One region of the Peribacillus sp. NPDC097264 genome, then DNA from elsewhere that is predicted to be linked to it. Evidence: predicted binding sites of a transcription regulator. Region 1 holds the regulator's gene; the other holds the start of a gene.

Region 1 (7,617 bases):
GGCATGGCACGTAATGAGGCTAATTGTTCGATAGGCTCATGTGTCGGTCCGTCTTCACCAACAGCGATACTGTCGTGAGTGAATACATATGTTACAGGAAGTCCCATTAAGGCAGCCATTCGGATGGATGGACGTAGATAATCAGAGAATACGAAGAATGTTCCACCGTAAACCTTGATGCCACCATGTAGCGTCATCCCATTCAATGCTGCTCCCATAGCGAATTCACGTACACCAAACCAAATATTACGTCCACTATAATTTCCAGGCAATAGATCTGTAGCACCTTTGATGGATGTATTATTTGAACCTGCTAAATCAGCTGAACCTCCAATAAGGCTAGGTAGTTTTTTCGCTAATGCATTCAATACTTCTCCACTGGAAGCACGCGAAGCCAATGTCTTGCCTTCTTCATAAACTGGAATTTCTTGATCCCAGTCTGCAGGTAGTTCACCTTTTATAGAAAGCTCCAGCTGTTCAGCGAGCTCAGGGTACGCTTCTTTATATTTATTAAATAATTCATTCCATTCTTGTTCTTTTTTATTTCCAGCTTCTACGCAAGCTTCATTAAAGTGTGCATATACTTCATCCGGAACATAAAAGTCTTCTTCGAATGTCCATTTGTAAGCTTCTTTTGTCAACTTCATTTCATCAGCACCTAGAGGAGCACCGTGAGCAGCAGACTTACCAGAGCGGTTAGGAGAACCATAACCAATCACTGTCTTCACTTCGATTAAAGTTGGACGAGCTTCATCAGTCTTTGCTTCGTCAATGGCTTTTGCGATTTGTTGTAAATCGTTGCCGTCTTCCACTCTCAGATACTGCCAGCCGTATGATTTAAAACGGTCTGCTACACTTTCACTGAATGATTGGCTAAGATCTCCATCAAGAGAAATATCGTTTGAATCATATAAAACGACAAGTCTTCCTAGTTGAAGATGCCCTGCTAAAGAAGCTGCTTCAGCTGAAACGCCTTCCATTAAGTCTCCATCCCCACAAATACTATATGTATAATGATCAACCACATTATAAGAATCACGATTGTAGCTTTCAGCCAAGTGACGTTCTGCCATTGCCATACCTACAGCCATTGCAATCCCTTGGCCAAGTGGTCCAGTAGTGGCATCTACTCCAGCAGTATGTCCGTATTCAGGATGCCCAGGAGTTTTACTTCCCCATTGACGGAAACCCTTTAAGTCATCCATTGTCAAGCCGTAACCTGATAAATGCAGGAGACTGTATAATAGCATGGAACCATGTCCTGCCGATAAAACAAAACGGTCTCTATTAAACCAATCAGGATTTTTCGGGTTATGATTCATATAATCAGTCCACAGCTTATATGCCATGGGAGCTGCACCCATAGGCATGCCTGGATGACCTGAATTAGCCTTTTCAATTGCATCGATCGATAATGTACGAATTGTATTAATAGAAAGTGCATCTAATTTATCTAACATGTGTAAAACATCCCTTCCTGTAGTGTACCTCTTTATATTATATTGACTAACTTAATATCACAACTAAAATAACCATTTCTTGCACAGCTAATTCAATTTTCTACTAATTAAGGATTTACCAAGGTTAGGTTAAACCAAAAAAGAGAATACATACATCGATGCATTCTCTTTTTTCACTTTACATTCCTCATGAGTAATCCTAATTATGGGGCCATCATCAGTCCTTATTGGTTAATGTAAACCTTTTTTTTCTTTAATATTTTTTATTTTTTGAGGCGTGACATCATTACCTTCTGGATCGATAACTTTAACATTTTCTAACGTATCAGCCATTGAACGTCTAAATGTCTCCAAATACTCACTTCGTAAGGAAGTTTGCTCTTTCGCCTCTTCTACAGTTAAGCCCTCTCCCTTAGCTTTTTTAGAAAGTTCATTGATACGGGCCATTTTTTCTTTTGATAGCATAATTTTTCTCCTTTATATATACGGATATTGACATGGTATTAAAAAAAAAGTGAAATTACAAGTTCTATGATTGATTCTCCGGTGTACCTTGCTGGTATTCCAAGAATCTGCGGTGTACCGTTGCTTTTGACACGTCATAGCCAAAGCCTCTCAGTGTTGCCGCAATCTCGGCAAAAGTTAATCCATTCGAACGCAGTTTCACAATTTCTTCTATGGGTACTTCTTTACGATCCCTGCCAGTGGAGTTTCTTTGGTTCTTCAGGTTTTTCTGGGGGCGGTAGCCATTTTCAACGGCCCTAAGCATACCACGTTTAATTTTCAGGTTATGTAGTTTGCGTTGATATTCTTCTACAATACCAACAATTTGGATAACCATGGCATCAGAGTCCGATAACTCTAATTCACCATCATGAGAAAGTGTGAAAATCTTCACTCCTTCTTTAAGTACAACATGAAACAAGGCAATTTTAGCATTTCCTCTTCCCAACCTAGTTTCATCTTGAATCAGGAGAACATCCGCTTCTTTTGTCTTAAAAAGATCAAGCATGTCAAATATCCCGTCACGGTTCAGTTCGTAACCACTTGCCTGCTCTCTTATTATTGAAACGACTTCCATGTCATTATGTTCTGCTAACTTTACTAATTCCTCTTCCTGCCTAGCTAGCGAGGTTTCCTGTGTTTCTTTTTCTGTACTTACCCGACAATAGATGACTGCTTTCATATGAACCTACCTTTACTGCTTACTAGCCAAACTTTGGACTACTTTTTCACTTTCAACTGGTATGACAATGATTTGACCTGCCTTAATCGTATCCGCCCTTACACCGTTATACTCTTCTATCCAACCAATGAATTCTTTTTTTGTCAATTCGGTTTGACCATATTCTTCTGAAATCTCCCATATAGTATCACCTTCGTTAATTTCAATCGAAAGGAAATCCTTATTTTGATTACTATCTAATGTGAAAGAGAATAAAATAGACAAGATAAATACAAATCCTGCTAATAGAATCGTATAGATATTATTTTTGCAAAATGTCTTCATTAATATCCCTCCATAGCGAATGTACGTTCGTTTTTAGTTGATAATTGAATTATAATACGAACGTTTGTTTCAGTCAACAACCAAATTCGAACTTATGTTTGTATAGCATGGAGAGCCATGCTATAATATAGCAAAGAATTATAGAGAAGAGGTGCGTATATGACTAAACTATCAAAACGGCAGCAGGATATTCTTGATTTCATAAAAGATGAAGTTCGTCAAAAAGGTTATCCACCTTCCGTTAGAGAGATTGGCGAAGCTGTGGGACTTGCATCAAGTTCGACTGTACATGGACATTTATCTCGTTTGGAAAGCAAAGGCTTAATCAGACGCGACCCGACTAAACCAAGGGCCATTGAGATTTTAAATATAGAAGAATCTAATAACATTCCAAAAACAAACGTAGTTAACGTACCACTTCTCGGAAAAGTAACCGCAGGTATGCCGATAACTGCCATTGAGAACATAGAGGAATACTTCCCTCTTCCTGAAAGTATGGTTCCACATGATGATCATGTGTTCATGCTTGAAATTATGGGTGAAAGTATGATTGAAGCAGGAATTCATGATGGAGATTATGTCATTGTAAAACAACAAAGCAATGCCAATAACGGAGATATCGTCGTGGCCATGACGGAAGATGATGAAGCCACCGTTAAACGATTCTTTAAGGAACCGGATTACATACGGCTTCAGCCGGAAAACTCCAATATGGAACCTATCATTCTAAGAGATGTAACCATTCTTGGAAGAGTGATCGGGCTATATAGGCAAATTCACTAAAAGCGCACAAATTGCGCTTTTTTTATTTGTTTTAAGTCTATGTATTACATCCTATGTATATGACAGAAGCAATATTATAATATTTTACTAGAGAGCATTGAATAACAAACCGAGTCAAAATAACAAGGTATAATTCTTTTATATCCGGTGAAATTAAGTTCAATAGACATTTCTTTTTGAAAGTGGTGTTACTATGGATTTTCCGACGATACATACGAATTTTTGGGATGCTGTAATGGCTATCCCAACTATCATGATTTTGACCCAAATTATAAAGTTTCTCTTTCCTATCCCCCGAAGTTACGTACCCACTATTGCGTTATGTCTTGGTTTAATCATTTCTATATTCATAAGCCATCGGCATAACTTGACTACCGGGATTTTTATGGGATGGTTTTACGGATACGCCAGTATCGGTAATTACGCCGCACTTAAAACAGCTTTCGTATCCTTTAGAAACTCTGATAATCATTCGGATTGAGTAAACACTGATCGATCCTTTAATCGAAACCTCTATTTTTTTACGCAAAAAAACTGTCCAGTATTGTTGAACAGCATTTTCAAGCAATAATGGACACATATAGATCAGCTTTCTCTAAACCATCTACACGTGATTCTGGAAAATTTATTCAATCGTATACCCTCTGCTTTCTACCTCCATCTTGTATTTCTCATGATAATGGATACAATGAACACTACAATTATGGCACCCAGTAACGCAGGCACAATGTAAAACCCTTCTGTTTCAGGTCCGATTGGCCCTAATATTGCAGTACCAAGCCATGCTCCAACAAATCCAGCAATGATATTTCCAATAATTCCACCCGGCATATCCCTTCCTAAAATCAGGCTTCCCAGCCATCCAATTATTCCACCAACAATTAACATCCAAATTAGCTCCAAAAATAACCACCTCCTTTCTCTAAAATTTATGAAATTTTTTTATTAATAGAACAGACTTGTGACTAATGAAAATCACTTAAGCTCCTCAGGCAATAAACTTATCGGCTGCTTATATACTTCTACCTATATAGGTACTATAAAAGGCCGCCCTAAAAAGGGTGGCCTTTAGTGTTTGATCTTCCGTTCTCCCTACCACAAAGAAAACCATCCAGTAAGAATGGTTGAAAATTATTATTTGGTTATAATAATAAATGCCGCCAGATAACTGCAATTATCTGGCGGCACCACATGGTAAAAAAGAAAACAATTAAATTGCTTTCTATACTAGAATAAGTATTTTGGCTTCTTTTGTCGATATGACAATATTCCTATTTTCAATTATTTACACTATTTCCTACCATACTTTTTTAATATTTCAACCTTTATTCATCATCATTTTTTCTACACAACCATTTAAAATTGGATTTTCATAACTTATTGAAGGTTCTTGCAATTCGAAACCCCAAATCATTTACTTAATGGATTATATATCAAATGAACGGTGCGTTTTCAATCCAACGTGATTAAAGGGCTCTAATATATACCTCATTACCTATTTATGCCATTTCAATAGTCCTGTATTTCACAAAAACGGGATATAAACACCACTTATTATGAACTATTATTAAAATACACTAAATATTCTTTACAACTGCTCTAAGAAAAGTTATTATACTATAATAAAAGGAGGAGAATGTATGTCATCAATAAATAAACAGAAAATTTTGGATAGCATTCCTCAAAAAGGTTTTTTCGGAAACCCTAAAGGACTATTCACTCTTTTCTTCACGGAGTTTTGGGAGCGCTTCTCCTATTATGGTATGAAGGCCATTCTTGTATACTATATGTATTATGAGGTATCTAAAGGTGGATTAGGTCTTGATGAAAAAACATCTCTAGCCATTGTATCCATCTATGGATCGTTAGTATATATGTCCGGAATTATTGGTGGCTGGTTAGCCGATAGGATTTTCGGAACATCGAAAGCCGTTTTTTACGGCGGTATATTGATTATGCTTGGTCATATTGCACTTGCCATACCGGGCAGCATTTCCATGTTCTTTGTTTCCATGATACTAATCGTTATAGGTACAGGTCTTTTAAAACCAAATGTATCCAGTATTGTTGGGGAGCTATATGCAGAAGACGATAACCGTCGAGATTCTGGTTTCAGCATATTCTACATGGGAATAAACACGGGTGCATTCATTGCTCCGCTTATTGTCGGAACAGTTGGAATGAAGTACAATTTCCACCTTGGATTCGGTATTGCAGCCGTTGGTATGTTTATTGGATTAATCGTCTTCATGGCTACAAAGAAAAAAAATCTGGGACTTGCAGGAATAACCCCTGTCAATCCTTTGGCTCCGAATGAAAAGAAATCTGTTTACACCAAGATTGGGCTAGCTATTTTAATTATTGCCATCATTTGTGCAATCGCTATCTCAAATGGTCTCTTAACACTTAATAGCTTTATCGGCCTTGTTGGTATTCTTGGAATTCTTATTCCTACCATGTATTTTATTGTGATGTACCGTAGTCCGAAAACAACAGCTGTTGAGCGTTCACGTTTACTAGCCTATATTCCTTTATTTATAGCAGCTGTCATGTTTTGGGCCATCCAAGAACAAGGCTCAACTATTTTAGCAAATTATGCTGATAAACGGACACAGTTAGAATTTGCAGGTTTTCACATTTCACCAGCATGGTTCCAATCTTTAAACCCATTGTTCATCATTACTTTAGCTCCTTTATTCGCATGGTTATGGGTTAAATTAGGGAAACGTCAGCCAACTATACCTCAAAAGTTTTCAATTGGCCTATTCTTTGCTGGTTTATCATTCCTAGTAATTTTGGTTCCCTCTTATTTTGGAGGAGCCGGTTCATTAGTTAGCCCATTATGGCTTGTACTTAGTTATTTCCTTGTAGTAATTGGAGAGCTATGCTTGTCACCTGTTGGTATGTCAGCTACGACTAAACTTGCTCCATCTGCGTTCTCAGCACAAATGATGAGTTTATGGTTCTTAGCCAATGCAGCAGCACAAGCATTAAATGCTCAAATTGTAAGATTTTACTCTGCGGACACGGAAATGGTCTATTTCGGGGCTATCGGAATCACTTCATTGATTTTAGGATTTATCCTATTGGCAATATCACCAAAGATTCAAGGCTTTATGAAAGGCTTACGTTAACAAATGTAAAGCCAGCTTCTCCTATCATGGACAAGCTGGCTTTTTTTGTTTTTCATGCATTCCGCTTTGCGGGGATAATATCTATCACTTTCACGAACCAACGATACAAGAAATATCCCAAATATACCCCAATAAGGTTCAAGATCAGATCGTCTATATCCAAACTTCCTCTTTGAAAAACATACTGGCATATTTCTATGATTGAGATTGAGAAAAAGGGAATAAGAAATCTTGGAATACCGGTCATCTTTTTTCCCTTTCTGGATAGCAGGTACAATCCAAATGGAATGAATAATCCTACATTTGCACTTAGATTATAAAAAGAAACAAGCCAATTCGAATCACCAGTTAAATAAGGGCTGATTGTAGATAACGGGATAATATTATACGAATATTCCTGTCCTTCAGGTCGGAAGAAAAGTAAAACTAGCAAAGAGAAACTATAACCACTTATCGCTACCTGCCAATACAATCGGGGTAGTTTTATTGTTTCCCCCCTGACCAATAAGACGATCATCAACACAGAGACTACAATACAAACCCATACAACCATGATCACCCAAGGGTTCAAATAGAATAGGAGTTGAAGAAAAATAGGTAGACCACCGAAGAATAACCCCTGTGAGAACAGAAGCGTAAGCAATAGCGTTTTATAAGTCATATGGGGCCCTCCTTCTAACGAATACCATTACATCCTAGGCTATTGAGGACATACCGTCAATATGAAAGA
Region 2 (7,617 bases), on a different contig from region 1:
CAGGAAGAATCTTTCACGCGGGCCAGTTTCGCGACCAAATCAAGATCGGCTAAATAGTTTTCTGCCCTTGGAGCAGGACCACCCGGAACCTTTGTCAATTCTAGAGATTGCTCCAACAAATCCTTTGCCGTATCCAACTGCAAACCAATATCGAATTGTAGGGACTCGATAAATGGAAGATCATCTATCCCTGCCCCTTCCGCCAGATCATACATCTGGGCTGCATGATTTAGCCATTGATCGGGATCTGGATTCGAACGGGAGAAATCATACAATGACCGGACAATATTTTGCAGTGCATCATCGTTTCGATCGCTTGTAAAGGCATCGACCAATTTAAAGAATGCTTCATTGTCACCTTGGCCATATTGCTCCTCGAAAAGTTCTTCCATCACTTCATCGCGCAGAAGCTGCGCTTCCGTGGAATCGGCAATCCTGAATCCAGGATCAATATCCGTCAAATAGTAATATTTCCTGATCACTTCTAAACAGAAAGAATGAAGCGTGGAAATGGACGCACGGTTAATCAGGCTTAACTGCTTACGCAAATGCTGTGAATGGGGATTTTCATTGATTTCCTTTTCTAATGCTTCACTAACTCGATGGCGCATTTCGGCGGCTGATGCATTCGTGAAGGTCACCACCAATAGCTCATCCACATCGATTGGATTATCTTCCAATATGACCTTTTGGATAATCCGGTTGACAAGCACCGCTGTTTTCCCGGAGCCTGCAGCGGCGGCCACCAAAATATCCTGGTCTTTCGCCCAAATTGCTTTCCATTGTTCTTCTGTCCATGTCACGCCTTCAGGAATGGCGGGAATCATCGTTTTACTCATCTTTCACCCTCCCCCCTTAATAAATCGAGAACATCATTTTGCTTTTTCTGTGGCAAATTCCTAAATTGATTCTCTTCGAGCGACTGATCGAATTGGCAGACGGATTTGAATGAACAGAAAGTACATGGCGTTTTTTCTTTCATTTTATATGGGGTTATGCCAACATCCCCGTCGACCATTCGGTCACCTGACTCTTGATAGACCTTTCGAACATGCTGGTTAAGCAAGGAGAAGTCTTCACGGCTGGCCACTTTAGAGGCTGCTAAAAGAGAACCGTCTTTTTTAAATCCGGCAGGTATGACATCCGATTTACTGGAAGTATCTATATCAAGGGACGTGTCCATCATCTTGATTACGTTGGTTTGATCTAATACTAGGCCGTTCATTTTAAAACTCTTATAAATTTCTTCATCGATTTTATCCAAGCTAAGCATGCCTTTTGATTTCACGACCGGATTATGAACATGGAAATAAAGGACGCCGGCTGGAATCGCCTCTTTACCGATAAGCGATTGGGATTGTGAAACGACGATATCGAGATAGGTCAGCATTTGCAGGGCAAGCCCATAGTAGACTTCACTCATGTTCAATTCCTTTTCACTCGATTTATAATCAAGGATACGCAAATAGACGCCACCCTCATCCTCATCGGCCTTATCAACACGGTCTATCCGACCAATCAATTCCATTTTCGTCCCATTTTTCAAAGTGAACGAAAGTGGGGGCAGTTCTCCATTTTTTCCGAAGCCCAGTTCCAAACCGATTGGGGCAAACCCACTAACCTTGGCATGTTCACTCAAGACAATCGAAGCCCGGCCAATCACATGCTCCAGCTTTCTGCGCAAGTAATGATGGCGGTTCGTACTTAGCAGGATTTGATTCTGGAGCTTTGGTGCAAGCTGTTCCACCGCTTTCCTAGCCAACTCCAAACATTGCTCCTTGGTCAAAGAAGACCACGGGATATCATGCTCATTTAAATAATCCGAAATCATTTTTAACGCCCCATGGAACATCTCACCGATATCCGGTGCGTCCAAACGGAAAACCTGTCGTTCCCTTAGTTTCAAGCCATGTGCGGCATAATGGGAAAACGGGCAGCTATTGAACATTTCCATTCTCGATACACTAGTCAGAATGGTTTCGCCATATAATTGCTTACTCGTTTCCTCTGATAGTTTCATGGTTTTATTTTGGTAAAAAAGACTCGATAGCACCTTTGTGGCTGTCGGTCCAACCGTCTCGTCCTCCATGATGGAATTATAGACATCCCACCAAAGCGGATGGATTGGGTAGTTCCGTTTTTTCAACTGTAATTGCGCAGCCAGATAAGACAGGGCCACTTCTGAGTTCGCTGCATATTTCACCTGTTCCCCGGCAGGCAGATCAGATGGATCGTTCATATAAAAAGCCTCGTTCACATGCGGCAATACATCCCTCACTCGTTTTAAATAAGAGGACGGGAGAAGGGATTTTCCCTCTTCATCAGCGAGTGGATAAGATAAATAAAGGGATTCCGAAGGTGTAGTGAAGGCTTTATAGGCCGTGAATTCCTCATCCAAAAGACGAACTTTTGAACTTGGAGCAACATCAAGCCCGCTCGCCAAAAGCATGTCGCGGTCACTATCGGAAAACACTCCATCAGAAACGGCTTTTCCTGGTAAGACCCCTTCATTCAGGCCAATGACGAAAGCCGTCTTCACGTCATCCAATCGGGACAGGTCCAGATTAGCGACAAGGACTTGATCGATTGCCTGTGGCACTAAGGAAAATTCCAATGATTCCAGACCTGCTTCTATAATGATTGCAAACTGTTTCATCGAGATTTCCTCTTCACTTAACAGTTCCACGAATTGATCAAGCAAATCAACAACCGCATTCCACGATTGTTCATGTTCCCTGGCTGACACCAGATCGCCATCCTCTTCTGCTTCAAGCTTCATCTTTTCCAATTTTTCCGGTACATGCAATTCTTCCAAATACAAATAAAGGGCCTCGCATAATTCTCTTCCATTCGCCGACTTCTTCACCCGTTTTGATAGCTTAATGATGGGCTCTGTAAATAGGTGTTTCAAATCATTGAGCTCTTGCTCCAGTTGCATTTCCTTACTCGTCTGGGGACGGTCCTCAAGCTCCAATCCACGGAATCGACGGTAGGTCCAACGATCTTTTGTGGTCCATCCAGCCCCTTTGATTCCCCTGGCAAGCACGTAGTTCTCAAGCTTGTCTACTTGTTCGCGCATTCTGTCATGACTTTGTTGCAGGGGAAATAGAAGTTCGGTCTTAATGGCACGAAAGACCGGTTCATAACGCCAGAACCCATTGATGATCTCAAGTGTCGACCGGATCAGCTCAATCAATGGGTGATTGAGCATCGTCCGCTTGGAATCCACGAAAAGCGGAATTTGATAATCACGGAAGACCGTCTGGAGGATATCTTCGTACGCATCCCCATTTCGCATTAGAATCGCAATATCGCGAAAACGGCACTGACCTTGTCTGACAAGCGTCAGGATGTTCCGAGCCACCCCTTCAATCTCCGCTCTTCGGTTAACGGCCTGAGCAATCGTTACACCAGATGGCTGATCGTACTTTTGTGCGGGACGAAGCGCAAAATATGTTTCAAGGTGTTTCAGCCCAGGATTTCGATTGAACTTCGCCGTGCTGTTCAGAATGTGGTCCTCTTCGATAAAGACCCCCGTTCTTTGTCCCGCTTGATAAAGTTGGTTATAGAGATTTCCCGTTTGCCTGAACAAATGCAGATCATCCGGCGCAAATTGCCTATAAGGCTGGTCGAGCGTCAATGCGATGGTCACACTCTTACATAGCTTCATCATTTCCTCCACGATCATTAATTCCTGTGGCGTCAGACTGTAAAAACCATCTATATAGATATCTGCATTTTTTATATACGAAGACTCTGCCATTTTTTCTATCAGTAAAGTGAAATAATCCTCTGAATCTAAATATTTTCCGATCATTTCATCCTCAAATGACTGATAAATGAGCTCAAGATCAGATAATTTATCTTGTACTCCACCACCACCCGGTGACTTTTCGTCCAAATACCTCCGAATATCACCCGGCTGGAAACAGTACTGCTTGAATTCGGCAAGCATCTGCTCCATCTGGGAGACGAATCCTTGCTTGTCCGCTGATCGGCGGAACATTTTCAATTCATCTTTTTTATCCTCCATGATTTTCCGTATCAACATATTAACGCCGACACTGTCCAAATGGATTCGGCTCATGCCACCTGTCTCCTGGAGAACTCGCCATGCAAGCCGGCTAAAACTGAATACTTGCGTCCGAATCATTCCTTCGAGTCCCGGCGTCTTAATTAATTTATATTCTGATAAAAATGTCATCTGATCAGGAACCAGATAGATGATCGGATTCCCTTCAGGATTCTCCATTAGCCCGTTGCGGATTTCATCCAATACCTTCGATGTTTTACCTGTGCCCGACCTTCCAATTAAAAACCGGAGTGACATCTGTTTCCCCCCTTTTTATTTCAATATCTCTAGACCTATCATACCAGAAATACTGTCTATTTTTTGACACGATTCTTCTTCCAATTATGTCTCTTTTCCCTATAGTTTACCGCTTTCTAACGACGAAAACCAACCATACGTTCGTATTCCTTTCAAAAAAAAGCCCTTCCTATAGAGGGCTCCCACAGTCATTCACCTATAAAATCCACATTAAAATCTTGTATTGGCCAATATCTTACATCGACTTTGCCTACTACCTTATCTATTGAAATATAACCTAGGTGCCTGCTATCTTCACTTTCGAGTCGATTATCACCCATAACGAAAAGCTTGCCATCAGGAACTATGGATTTGCCCGTCAATTCTTTCAATGTAAAATTACCCGTAAAATCCTGGCCCGGATATCCTACCTTTAAATGATCAAGGTAAGGTTCAGGCACTTTCTTACCGTTTATGTAAAGCCAATCATCCTTATAACGAATATCGTCTCCTTGAACACCTATTACCCGTTTTACATAATTCTCCCCGACATGCGCATGGAAAACTATAACATCAAATCGATTGATATCGCTGATTTGGTATTTCACTTTATTTACAATGAGTTTATCGCCTTCACCCAGTGTAGGTTGCATGGACTCCCCTTCTACGGTATAGCTTGAAATGAAAAAGGTACGGATCAAGATGTAAATGATAAAGGCTATCATGCCTGATTTTATCCAGTCGGATACTGAATGCTTTTTTGATTTTCTCAGATTCCCCAACCCCTACTAGTTGTATATTCTAAGTTATTTCCCTTCTTCTTTTTTCATGCTTTTATTTAGCCTTACTTCCAATCTTTTTCCGACAACCCAAAGGATGAAAATGATGATTCCGACAATCACGGTACGTAATGGTTTTTGAATCAATGATACAATATCGTATCCGACGAAACTGATCGTAAAGATCATCACTGCCTTTCCGCCGATTACCGCCAGCGCATATTGTAACGTGCTAACCTTCGAGAGCCCTGCAACGATATTAACGAGCGCAGATGGCGTGAAGGGGAAACAAAGCAAGAGAAACAATGGACTGAAACCATGGCTTTCCACCCAGTTCATCAATCTTTGCACCTGTTTATGTTTCTGAAGAAAACGGAAGAACCTCATCTGTCCGTATCGTCTAAAAACAAAAAAGACCAGAAACGCACCACCTACCGCCCCAATCCAAGAAAATAAAAATCCCCACCATAGGCCAAAAGCTGTAGCATTGGCCACCACAAACACAAATAAAGGTAAAAAAGGCAAAAACGCTTCTAACATCGGCAGTAAAATTCCTGGAATCGGGCCGAATGAACGATATTGCTGAATAAGCCCTGATATATGTTCAAGAGTAATCCACTCAAATATAGTATCCAAATTCATGACAATCTCCCTTGGCTTGCTTTCTATCAAGCAGCATCACATAATAAAACCGTTCTAATTTAGATATAACACTTTCCTCTTAAATTGCAAGAATAATTACCCATCTATCATCATACTTTCCCTAACTCAGGAAATCATAATCTTATTAACGAAAATTTCACGTGATTGACAAAAGCGCTTGCATATCAAATCCACTTAAGTTAGGATATTAAACAGAACGTACGTTCTATAAATTATCCGACATACATAAAATAAGAGAACGTTAATTAGAAAGGGGCGGTCATGATGACCCGTATTCCAGAGGCTGACCGAAATATGATTGAAAAAGCCATCTACCTTCCCATGGTGATTACAATCTTAAACCGGGATCTCAAGGTCATCGAATCAAGTCCGTTTAAATTAAAAAGGCCCTATTCAAAACTTATTGAGCGTGCTCTAAAGTCAGTCCAGGAGGATCTCGTCGAGGTTCGTCGCTATTTGCGCAAGGGGAATATCAAGGTAAGCAAATTAAACGGCGACGAATCATTCACGATGTATTGCTTTTTATATAAAGGGTATGAAGAGCATCATAACTATTTCAATCCCCGCCTTCGTAATAAAACGGAAGAGATTCTGTGTTATTACTTTTTTGAAAGGGTGTATAAACCTGAAAAAATTTAACACCCCTGCTTTTTTCGGTGAACAAATAAAAAGCCAACAAAAGCTGTTGACTTCCTCTTATAACTTATCGGTAAATTGATTGAGCTCATCAGACATCTTTTTGATTTCTTCTACAAAAGTTGAAATTTCCTGAATGGAAGCAGCCTGCTCTTGACCCACGGAAGCTATTCGATTAATCGAGGTCCCCATCAGTTTGGTCACTTCTTGGATTTGCACAAGTTTTTCACGAATCAATTCCGTGGATGCGACAGTTTCTTTAGAAAACTTCCTGATTTCCTTAGCCACCACTTCAAACCCTTTGCCTTTTTCACCAGCTCGTGCGGCCTCTATGGCGGCATTTAATCCCAATAAATTGGTTTGGGTCGCCACCCTTTTAATCATTGACAAGATCTCATCCGTATTTTTAACGTCCTCTTCGGCTTTTTCGGAAGATGTAAGAAGTTGGTTGGAAACATCCGCTAAGGTATAGGATCCCTTTGCAATATCCGTAATCCGCTCATTGGCCTGGCTCAGCGATACAGAAATTTGATCCGCAATCGTTCTTAGTTCACTTTGCCTGCGTAACTGGATAGCTATGCCACCGATGACTTGATTATTTTTATCATGTAGGGGCACGGCCGTTCCAGTAAACTCGAACCCATAAAAATCAGCTGGTACATCAGCCCTTAATGGTTTATCCTCACTCAATGCCACGGCGAGGGGTTCTTCTGGATTTAACGGCTGCCCTTTTTGGATATGCATATTTATACTTTCACCTGGAAAATAAGCAATGAATTTCTCTAAATCACATATGGCAATCGACAAATCAGAAGGCACAGCAGCTTTAATTATAGGTACCATATTTACTAAACTTTCTAGCGATTCGACTTTTCCGTACATTCTGTTATACATTGCTGTAACACTCCATCCTTATTCTAAGGCTAAATATTACCAAAGATTCCCCCTTTAGTAAATATTTTTTCACCCCCTATTCTTTATCATGAATCGAAGGAGGTCCTCCTCCCCTTTGAAAATAACCTAAATAAAGACATTGCCTCCACTAGAGAAACAACGCCTTTTCCTGAACACACTGATTATTTTAGCAATGGATATTTCGATGTCATTTCCGAAGCTTTAAGACCATCCGTTTCGGTAAATAAGTAAAAGGATTTCCTTTTCGTTTCCTCAATCCTTTGAATCAACTTGGATTTCAAAAAGGAGGTCCGGTGCAGCTGATTTTCAAATGAA

The links. The regulator LexA, encoded in region 1, represses DNA repair genes until DNA is damaged. The targets are predictions, from matches to a motif close to CGAACATATGTTCG.
Region 2: the regulator LexA is predicted to act here: its motif matches at 4,461-4,474, upstream of addB (helicase-exonuclease AddAB subunit AddB).

What each region holds. Positions count from the first base shown of each region.
Region 1 covers NZ_JBNNSR010000002.1:190,375-197,991, forward strand. The annotation lists gene tkt (transketolase) at 1-1,460, opposite strand, end outside; gene ACQKL0_RS03575 (DUF896 domain-containing protein) at 1,692-1,925, opposite strand; gene ACQKL0_RS03580 (YneB family resolvase-like protein) at 1,990-2,646, opposite strand; gene yneA (cell division suppressor protein YneA) at 2,659-2,970, opposite strand; gene lexA (transcriptional repressor LexA) at 3,130-3,753, shown strand; gene ACQKL0_RS03595 (hypothetical protein) at 3,947-4,234, shown strand; gene ACQKL0_RS03600 (GlsB/YeaQ/YmgE family stress response membrane protein) at 4,405-4,641, opposite strand; gene ACQKL0_RS03605 (peptide MFS transporter) at 5,394-6,887, shown strand; gene ACQKL0_RS03610 (VanZ family protein) at 6,940-7,548, opposite strand.
Region 2 covers NZ_JBNNSR010000007.1:26,062-33,678, forward strand. The annotation lists gene addA (helicase-exonuclease AddAB subunit AddA) at 1-839, opposite strand, end outside; gene addB (helicase-exonuclease AddAB subunit AddB) at 836-4,330, opposite strand; gene lepB (signal peptidase I) at 4,519-5,082, opposite strand; gene ACQKL0_RS12340 (TVP38/TMEM64 family protein) at 5,116-5,730, opposite strand; gene ACQKL0_RS12345 (hypothetical protein) at 6,016-6,390, shown strand; gene ACQKL0_RS12350 (methyl-accepting chemotaxis protein) at 6,448-7,281, opposite strand; gene ACQKL0_RS12355 (competence protein ComK) at 7,464-7,617, opposite strand, start outside.